DNA from 3 places in the Streptomyces sp. NPDC088252 genome. Region 2 is predicted to be linked to each of the others. Evidence: riboswitches for the same ligand, from Rfam matches in the RefSeq annotation. Region 2 holds a riboswitch; each other region holds the start of a gene.
The links. Region 2 has a riboswitch for cyclic di-AMP ahead of ACIOHC_RS17510 (transglycosylase SLT domain-containing protein). Riboswitches for the same ligand answer to the same signal wherever they lie in the genome.
Positions count from the first base shown of each region.

Region 1: it holds a riboswitch for cyclic di-AMP, as region 2 does, so the genes downstream of both, ACIOHC_RS23015 (NlpC/P60 family protein) here and ACIOHC_RS17510 (transglycosylase SLT domain-containing protein) in region 2, are expected to answer to the same signal.
Region 3: it holds a riboswitch for cyclic di-AMP, as region 2 does, so the genes downstream of both, ACIOHC_RS28950 (M23 family metallopeptidase) here and ACIOHC_RS17510 (transglycosylase SLT domain-containing protein) in region 2, are expected to answer to the same signal.

Region 1 covers NZ_JBIURS010000011.1:43,700-46,968, reverse strand. Annotated here, with positions in the region: gene pcrA (DNA helicase PcrA) at 1-1,260, opposite strand, end outside; cyclic di-AMP (ydaO/yuaA leader) riboswitch at 1,518-1,683, shown strand; gene ACIOHC_RS23015 (NlpC/P60 family protein) at 1,690-2,838, shown strand; gene ACIOHC_RS23010 (hypothetical protein) at 3,030-3,269, opposite strand, start outside.
Region 2 covers NZ_JBIURS010000007.1:331,586-334,854, reverse strand. Annotated here, with positions in the region: gene ACIOHC_RS17515 (DUF2461 family protein) at 1-486, shown strand, start outside; gene ACIOHC_RS17510 (transglycosylase SLT domain-containing protein) at 622-1,353, opposite strand; cyclic di-AMP (ydaO/yuaA leader) riboswitch at 1,358-1,545, opposite strand; gene ACIOHC_RS17505 (ATP-binding cassette domain-containing protein) at 2,220-3,269, shown strand, end outside.
Region 3 covers NZ_JBIURS010000016.1:157,649-160,917, forward strand. Annotated here, with positions in the region: gene ACIOHC_RS28945 (PP2C family protein-serine/threonine phosphatase) at 168-1,328, shown strand; cyclic di-AMP (ydaO/yuaA leader) riboswitch at 1,608-1,760, shown strand; gene ACIOHC_RS28950 (M23 family metallopeptidase) at 2,027-3,073, shown strand; gene ACIOHC_RS28955 (aldo/keto reductase) at 3,239-3,269, shown strand, end outside.

The DNA of each region.
Region 1 (3,269 bases), on a different contig from region 2:
GATCGCGACGTCGCCGGCCTTGGCGTCGCCCGCGTCGGTCAGCCGGTCGATCTCGTCGGCGACGAACTGGGCCTCGTCGTGCTCGGTGTCGGCGACGTAGCCGGTGATCCGGGCGCCCGTGCCGGCGTTCGTCCAGAGGTTCTTGGGGCGGCGGCTCTCGTTGCGCTCGATGACCGCGTTGGCGGCGGACAGGATCGTCTGCGTGGAGCGGTAGTTCTGCTCCAGCAGGATCGTCGTCGCGTTCGGGTAGTCCTCCTCGAACTGGAGGATGTTGCGGATGGTCGCGCCGCGGAACGCGTAGATCGACTGGTCCGCGTCACCGACGACGCACAGCTCGGCGGGGGCGTCGCGCTCGCCGGCCGGGCCGACCAGTTCGCGTACGAGGGTGTACTGGGCGTGGTTGGTGTCCTGGTACTCGTCGACCAGGACGTGCCGGAAGCGGCGGCGGTAGTGCTCGGCGACGTCGGGGAACGCCTGCAGCAGGTGGACCGTCGTCATGATGATGTCGTCGAAGTCCAGCGCGTTGGCCTCGCGCAGCCGTGACTGGTACATCGCGTAGGCCTGGGCGAGGGTCTTCTCGAAACCGTCCGCGGCCTGGCCGGCGAAGGTCTCCTCGTCGATCAGTTCGTTCTTCAGGTTGGAGACCTTGGCCGTGAACGACTTCGGCGGGAAGCGCTTCGGGTCGAGGTCGAGATCACGGCAGACCAGGGCCATCAGCCGCTTGGAGTCGGCGGCGTCGTAGATCGAGAACGACGAGGTGAAGCCGAGCTTCTTCGACTCGCGGCGCAGGATGCGTACGCACGCGCTGTGGAAGGTCATGACCCACATGGCGTTGGCGCGCGGTCCGACGAGCTGTTCGACGCGCTCCTTCATCTCGCCCGCGGCCTTGTTGGTGAAGGTGATCGCCAGGATCTGGCCGGGATGCACCCCGCGCTCGGCGAGGAGGTGGGCGATCCGGTGGGTCAGCACCCGGGTCTTGCCGGAGCCCGCCCCGGCGACGATGAGCAGGGGGGAGCCGGCGTGGACCACCGCGGCGCGCTGTTCGGTGTTCAGCCCGTCGAGGAGCGCCGCGGAGTCGATGACGGGGCGGTGCGCGCCGTCACGGTAGTACGCGTCCCTGGGCGGCGAGGGCCCGTCGAAGACGCCCGCGAAGAGGTCCTCCGGCACCGCTTCGGGTGCGGAGTCCTCGGGGGGCGGCGGGGGCTCTTCCTCCGAGTGCTGGAGGCCGGCCAGGAAGCTGTCGTCAAAGAGGCTGCTCATCGCTTGTCGAGTCTAGGCCGCCGCACCGACACGTGACTGCCGCTCGGCGAACCGCACCCGGCCACCGGGCACGCAAAGAGAGTGGACATCCACGCCCCGTGTGGAATTCCGGGCCGCGACCACGCTCGCCACCCTCGCCCCGCAAAGGTCACGAAAACGTATCGGGCATATCGAACATCGACCTTCACAGCGGCACCACGGGTTGGCTACCGTGCTCGACCGGGTGGCCCGTACCCCCTGAGGCGAACCACGCCGAGCAGGCCCCCGCGCCGAATCCGGGCTGCCCTCACGGACGTCCGGAGCCGGGGACCCATACGCGTCACCGGGGTGAATCGGTCCTTATCCCCCACTCGGACCGTAGGGCAGCCTTCCGTTCCGCCCGAACCCGACAGCTGACCCGGTAGGCGGTCCACGGAAGGAGATGCCGTCTTGGCATCGCATCGCAAACCGCGCACCCGGATGCGCACCACCGCACCGGCCGTCGGCCTCACGACGGCCGCGCTGGCGTCCGTGACCCTGCTCTCCACGCAGAGCGCCACGGCGGCCCCCGCTCCGAAGCCCAGCATCGAGGACGTCCAGAAGAAGGTCGACGACCTCTACCGGCAGGCGGGCACCGCGACCCAGCGGTACAACCAGGCGAAGGAGGCCTCCGCCGCCCAGCGCACCAAGGTGGACGCCCTCCTGGACGACGTGGCGAAGCGCGCCGACGAACTCAACGAAGCCCGCAGGACGCTCGGCGCCTACGCGGCCGCGCAGTACCGCACCGGGTCCCTCACGCCGAGCGCCACCTTCTTCCTGGCCGACGACCCGCAGTCGTACTTCGACCAGAGCCAGCTGATGAACCGGATGACCGCTCAGCAGCAGAAGGCGGTCACGGACTTCCGCGCCCAGCAGACGAAGGCCTCGAAGAAGCGCGCCGAAGCGGTGCGCGGCCTGGAGGCGCTGACCACGACGCAGGCCACGCTGCGCACCAGCAAGCAGAACGTCCAGCAGAAGCTGGGCGAGGCGCAGACGATGCTGTCGAAGCTGACCGCCGAGGAGAAGGCGCGGCTCGCGGCGTTGGAGCGGAAGAAGGAGGCGGAGGCCGAGCGCAAGGCGGAGGAACTGGCGCGGCAGCAGGCCGCCGCCGAGGCGGAGGCGGACCGCAAGGCCGAGGAGGCCGCCAAGGCGGCGGGATCCGGCAGCGGTGCGGGGGCGGGAGCCGGGACCGGCTCGGACAGCAGCGCCACCACCAAGGCGGAGAAGGTCCTCGCCTTCGCCAGGGCCCAGCTGGGCAAGCCGTACGTCTGGGGTGCGACGGGCCCGTCCTCGTACGACTGCTCCGGACTCACCCAGGCCGCGTGGAAGGCCGCGGGAGTCGACATCCCGCGCACCACCTGGGACCAGGTGAAGATCGGCACCGAGGTCGCCACGGCGGATCTGCGTCCGGGCGACCTCGTCTTCTTCTACGACGACATCAGCCACGTCGGCATCTACAAGGGCGACGGAATGATGATCCACGCGCCGAAGCCGGGCGCGAACGTGCGCGAGGAGTCGATCTACTACATGCCGATCCACGGCAGCGTGCGGCCGGCCTAGGCCCGCTCCTCGCTCCCCCGCGGTCGGCGCGTGGGCCGGTCCACGCGCCGACCGGCCGGGCCCCGGCCCGGCGCCGCGCTGGTCGCGATCCGCAGACCTCGGACCGCGACACTCGGAGCTCAGGACTCGGGGCCCGGACCGCGGCTCCCGGCCGCCGAACGCCGGGCCGCGGTCCCCGGGCCCTCGGACCCTCAGGTCCAGAGCGTGGCGATGAAGATGTTGGCGAGCGTCAGCCCGCCCACCGCCGCGAAGGCTCCCTTGTCGACCTTCTCCTCGTCCCGCTTGACGTAGACGAGCGCGAGGATGACGACCAGGAGCAGCAGCTTGACCCCGATTTTGATGTTGTTCACGTGGTGGCCATCGGCCTCGTTGAGCCCGACCAGCGCGACCCCGGTGACCAGCATCGTCAGCGCGCCGTGCAGCATCGCCGG
Region 2 (3,269 bases):
GCGTACGAGGACTTCTCCGTCTGGGGTTTCCGCAAGGATCCGTGGTGGTGGCAGCATCAAGCGGCGGAGATCCGGATCGCGCGCAATGTCCGGATCGGCCTGCGCTTCGATCTCGACGGGCTCCGGATCAAAGGTGGCTGGGACTATCCGGATCCGGGGCAGATCCCGTTGTTCCGTACGGCAGTTGCCGCGCGGGAGAGCGGACCGGAGCTGGTGCGCGCCGTCGAGGCCCTGGAGGCGCGAGGGTACGAGATCACCGGTGACGTCATGCAGCGCGTACCGCGTGGTCACGACGCCGGTCATCCGCGGGCCGCTCTCCTTCGGCACCGCTCGGTATCCGCCGCCCGCCCCCTCGGCGGGGACTGCGCGCAGCACACGGCTGCGCTGGTCGACTCCGTGCTCGTGGCGGCGGAGGAATTGGCACCCCTGCTGTCCTGGCTCGCCCGCCACGTGACCGTTCCGGGCCCCTGTCGCCCTGTCACCTGACGTCGCCGCCGCGTGCGGCTCCGGCCGACGAACCGCCGAAAGGCGGTCCCTGACCGGTGGGTGATCCGTTGCCGGGAGAAGTCCCGGCCTCTCGCCACCCGTCGGTCCTGAACCGCCTTTCGGTGCCGCTGTGCGTCAGTACGCCCCGAAGACGTTGTCGATCGAACCGTACTTGTCGGCGGCGTAGTTGCACGCTGCGGTGATGTTGGCGACCGGGTCGTAGCTGTCCATGGACGTGCCGGGCACGTGGTAGGCACGGAACGTCGGGTCGATGATCTGCAGAAGGCCCTTGGAGGGCGTTCCCTTGGCGGCGTTCGAGTCCCAGTTGTTGATGGCCAGCGGGTTGCCGGAGGACTCACGCATGATGTTGCGGTGGATGCTGTCGTAGCCGCCGGGGATGCCGTGCTGGGCCATGACGGCCAGCGCCTCCCTGATCCAGCCGTCCAGATTGTTCGCGTACGTCGCGGGCTTTGCCGCCGGGGTGGTCGCGGCCGATGCAGCGGCGGTCTTCACGGTGGTCGCGGCGGGGGTGGCTGCCCCGATTGTCAGCGTCATGCCCGGGACAATCAGTCCGGGATTGTCGCCGACGACCTCTCGATTGTCCGCGTACAGCTTCTGCCAGCCACCGCTGAGGGAATGCGCCTTCGCGATCTTGGAAAGGGTGTCGCCGGCGATCACGGAATACGTTGCGGGCGCAGCCTTCTGTACGGAGATTTCCTTGGCGGTGGCGGCCTGCGCCGGCGCGGCGGAGGCGAAGCCGGCACCCACCAGCGGAAGTACGAGGGCGACTCCGCCGGTGGCCGCGGCGATGAAACCGCGGGTCAGCGAAGTGGACTTGCGACGATCGTGCTTACCCGTTATGGACATGCTGAATTCCTCTCCGTCGCCTGCGAGGTGAGCTGTCGGGTTCGGACTGGAGATGTCCGGCCGCACGCGAATGCGACTTCACCCCGAGCCGTTCCGGATACCGGACCGGCGGCTTACCTGGGTCCCCCGCTCCTGCCGTACACGAGATGGGTCGGATTCTCGGACGGCGGCAGGATTTGGCGTTCCGTCCGGATTGACGGTGACCGTAGGCGAGAAACACCGAAAGGAACAAGTCCCCATTTCTGGATCACATTTCATTTACAAGATCGATCAATGGAATTCGCAGTAATCCACCTCACACCGCGCGGCTGAATTTCCTTGCACAGAAGGGCAGCGCACCGGTCACCGAGACCTTCGAACCCTTGAACGTGACTCGCACCACGAAGTCACAAAAGGGACATTTCTTTTTGTATCTAAATGGCGCGACAGGTAGAGAAAGCCCCTTTATTGACGAAGTTATTAATTTTGGGCAAATCGGTCATATAGCGACATTCGTCTGTTGACTCGAAGGGGCTTCGCTCCTGCACACCGCTCGGCGGACCGACCACGTCCGAAACGGCTCCGTCGCCTCGGGGCTTTGCCTTTCGTCCTGCGGCTCGTTATCGTTCCAAACGGCCCTGTTGTCTCCGATAGAGGTGGACGTTGCGCATCTGAGGTTCGCGAACATCGCGCCGTACGGCTCATGCCGTACGCCCGTCACGCAGTAGCAGTGCCTTCCCCTGCCCGTGACCCCGCGTGGATGCGACCTCGGTGCCTCAGCCGTCCTTCGACCTTCCGGACCGCCGCACCCTCCTTCTCGGCACGGTCGCTGCGTGGTGCTCGCATACGAAGCCCCCTTCACCACGCTTGCGACTGCGAGGATCATCATGGCGACACCCACTGCCCCCAGCGCTTCGCTCACCTGCTCCGCTCTGTCGTTCCAGTGGCCGGACGGCACGACCGTCCTCGACGGCCTCTCGCTCAGCATCGGCCGGGGCCGTACCGGACTCGTCGGTACCAATGGCGCGGGCAAGTCCACCCTGCTGCGACTGCTGGCCGGCCGGCTGCGTCCCTCCCAGGGCTCGGTGGCGGTCGGCGGCAGCCTCGCCTACCTGCCGCAGAACATCACCCTCGACACGACGCTGCGTGTGGACGCGGCCCTCGGCATCGCCGAGCGGCGCGACGCGCTGCGCGCCATCGAAGCCGGGGACGTGGACGAGAGGCACTTCGAGACGATCGGCGACGACTGGGACGTCGAGGAACGGGCCGTGGCGACCCTGGGCTCCCTGGGACTCGGCAGCATCGGACTGGACCGCACCGTGGCCCAGCTGTCCGGGGGCGAGACCGTTCTCCTGCGCCTGGCCGCGCTTCTGCTGGAACGTCCCGATGTCCTTCTGCTGGACGAGCCCACCAACAACCTCGATGTGCTCGCTCGGCGCAGGCTCTACGAGGCCGTCGACAACTGGCGCTCCGGCGTGCTGGTCGTGGTCAGCCACGACCTCGAACTGCTGGAGCGCGTCGACCGCATCGCCGAACTCCGTTCCGGTTCCGTGAACTGGTACGGCGGTGGCTGGTCGGCCTACCAGGAAGCCCTGAGCATCGAGCAGGAGGCCGCCGGAAGGATGTTGCGCGCCGCGGAGGCGGATGTACGCCGCCAGAAGCGCGAGCTGGAGGAGACCGAGGTGAAGCTGGCCCGACGCCGGCGTCAGGGCAGGAAGACGGAGGCCGACGGGGGGCTCCCGAAGATCCTCGCCGGCCGCCGGAAGCGGTCCGCGCAGGAGTCCGCGGGAAGGCTTCGCGGCCTCCAGGAGGATCGGCTCAGCGAGGCGCGCGACCGCCATGAGGAAGCCGCGGACGCGATCCGTGACGATGCCGAGATCCGTGTGAGCCTCCCCCGCACCGCTGTTCCCGCCGGCCGCACCGTGCTGAGCCTGCAC
Region 3 (3,269 bases), on a different contig from region 2:
TCGGCCCTTCGGCCCTGTGAAGGGGCAGGACGGGCTGTGTGTGAGCCGGGCCACGTGCGTACCCCCATTGGCCGATGAGGAGTCGCCGCGCGCCCTTGGTCCGGTGAGCCTGGGGGTGGGGCGCGGCACCGTCCGCAGCCGAGCGCGTACCGGGCAGGAGACCACAGGTGTGGAAGCGGCTGAAGCGGCGCGGCAGACATGCCAGGGACGGTGTCCGTACCAGGCGGTTCGTCCGCGCGCTGCCCGCCCTGATGATCATCGGTGGGCTGGTGTTCGACTTCCTCACCCCGCCGACCTTCACCGCCATTCCGCTGTTCGTGGCCGCGCCGCTGATCGCCGCGCCGTTCTTCTCGCTGTCCAGCACCATCCTCACGGCCGTCGCCTCGATCCTGGCCATCATCACGCTGCGGCTGCACAGCAACACGTTGCCGCGAGCCGTGCCGTTGATCGAGCTGCTCACCCTGGTCACCGTGTCGGTCCTCGCGGTCGTCATCAACGGGGTCGTGCGGCGCAGCAACGAGCAATTGGCCTCCGCGCGGGTGATCGCGGAGACCGCCATGCGGGCCGTGCTGCCCAAACCGTCCGACCGGATCGGCGGGCTGCATGTGGCGGCGCGGTACGTGGCGGCGCAGGCGGACGAGTTCGTCGGCGGCGACCTGTTCGCCGTGGCGGACACCCCGCACGGGGTGCGGCTGGTGGTCGGGGACGTACGGGGGAAGGGGCTCGACGCCGTGGAGTCGGTGGCGGTGATCATCGGCGCGTTCCGGGAGGCGGCCGAGCAGGAGCGTTCGCTGGAGGGCGTGGCGCAGCGGCTGGAGCGGGCGCTGGCGCGAGAGGGGACGGGGCGGGGCGGGCTGGACGCGGTCGAGGGCTTCACCACCGCCGTACTGGCCGAGATCCCGTCCGGGCTGTCGCGGGTGCGGATCGTCAACCGCGGCCATCCCGAGCCGATCCTGCTGCATCCGGACGGGGCGCTGGACGTTCTGGGGCCATCGGTGCCCGCGCTGCCGCTCGGGATGGATCTGGGGGTGTGGCCCGACCGGGCGGACGAATGGGATCTGCCGGCGGGGACGACCCTGCTCCTCTACACCGATGGCCTCTCCGAAGCGCGGAACGTCGACGGGGTCTTCTACGATCCGGCGGCGCGGCTGCGCGGGCGGATCTTTCCGGGACCCGAGGAACTGCTGTCCGCCCTGACCGACGACGTGCGGCGGCACACGGGCGGCGAGACGACCGACGACATGGCACTGCTCGCGGTCGTACGTCCCGCGGAGGGGCAGCCGCACCGGCGCAGGACGGTGAAGATCGTGGGACTGGACACGATGTGACGGGTGGGGCGGGTGCGTGGTGCGGACCGGGCGGAGCCCGGGGCGCGGCATGCCACCGTCCGTAACCGAAGCGCACCGCTCCGCATAACATTTGACGCAACGTCAGAATCCGGGTAATGGCTGAGGGGCGCTCAACTCATCCGATTCCACCCGGTTATGTCACGTAAAGTCCAGGCCAAGACCGGAACGATCAGTGGGAACAGCTTGGAATCGGGCCCGGGTGTCTATTAACGTTCGATAACGCAGCGCGGTCGTCCCAGCCGTCGTCAGTGGCGGCACCGTGCGCGAGCGCCGAATTCCGCAAGGGAACCGGGGAACCACCTACATGGGGTGAATCGGACACCTGTGTCTCGTGAGAGGCAGAGGCGCCCGTAGGAGACCTTCCTGCTCCGAACCCGTCAGCTAACCCGGTAGGCGAGAAGGAAGGAAAGGAGTGCGCCCAAGTGGCGTCCAACAAGCCTGCCCCCGAGGCCCCCGCGCGGTTCACCTCCGACTTCGCCCCGGGTGCCGACTTCGGCTCCGGTTCTGACTACGGCCTCGGGTACGGCCCCGGTTTCGCTTCCGACGCCGGTTACGCAACCGCCGGGACGGGAACGGCGTTCGGCGCCAGCTACGGCACCGAGCCGGGAACGGCGTTCGGCACCGGCTACGGCACCGAGCCGGGCAGCGACTTCACCGGTGAGTTCGGGTCCGGTGAGTTGCACGGGCCCGGCGACTCGGCAGAGCTCCGCAGGGGATTTCGCGCCGACGGCGGCGGTGAGCCCGAACGAAGCCGGGAGGAGTGGAACCCCACCGAGGAGTCCGTCCGCCCCGTGCGCGGCAAGCACCGCGTCGCCAAGCAGCGCAACGGACTTGCCCGTAGCTCCACCGTGCTCGGGGTCGGCGTCATCGCGGCGGTCGGCGCGGGCGGCATGGCCACCGCGCAGAGCAAGCCGGCGGTCTCCATCTCGCTTCCCGATTCCATCGCGGACAACCTGCCCGACGCCAAGTCCCTTCCCGGCGTGGGTTCCCTGTTCTCCGGCGAGTCCGAAGCCGACAAGGCCGAGGCCGTCGCCGCGTCCGCTCCGCTCACCACCGCCGGCATCACCACCGCCGAGGCCCAGCGGGGCACGACGGACGCGGGCGAGGCGCTCCGTGCCCGTATCCTCCAGCAGGCCGAGCAGCAGCAGGACGCCGCCGACGCCGAGGCCAGGGCCGCCGAGGAGAAGGCGGCTGCGGAGAAGGCCGCCGCCGAGGCCAAGAAGCAGCAGGACGCGGCCGAGGCCAAGGTCGCCGCCGAGAAGAAGAAGGCGGCGGAAGAGGCCAAGAAGAAGGCGGAGGCCCTGCGGCTCGCCAAGCTCGCCGCGAGCTACGCCATCCCGACCACCTCGTACACGATCACCTCGACCTTCGGCGAGGCCGGCTCGATGTGGTCCTCCGGCTACCACACCGGCCTCGACTTCGCGGCGCCGACGGGTACCCCGATCAAGGCCATACACAGCGGCACGATCAAGTCGGCCGGCTGGTCCGGTTCATACGGCTACCGCACGGTGCTGGAGCTCGAAGACGGTACGGAGCTGTGGTTCTGCCACCAGTCCTCGATCGGTGTCAGTGTCGGCCAGAAGGTCACGACCGGTGACACCATCGGCCGGGTCGGCGCGACCGGCAACGTCACGGGCCCGCACCTCCATCTGGAGGTCCACACCCCGGCCGGTACGGGCATCGACCCGATGGCCTGGCTGCGCGGCAAGGGCCTCAACCCCTGATCGGCCGGCCGCCTCGCGGCCCACATGACCCGAGCCGGTTCGCCGGCCGCTGAACCCCGGCAGCCCTGACGCTCCCCCCGACGTCAGGGCTGCCGGTCGGATACGGGCCTGCCCGAAGGGCCGGCTGCCGGAATAGCGGACCCGCCGGTATCCGTTGATCCACACATGACTTCTCTTCGTAAGCTGGGCCCTTCCG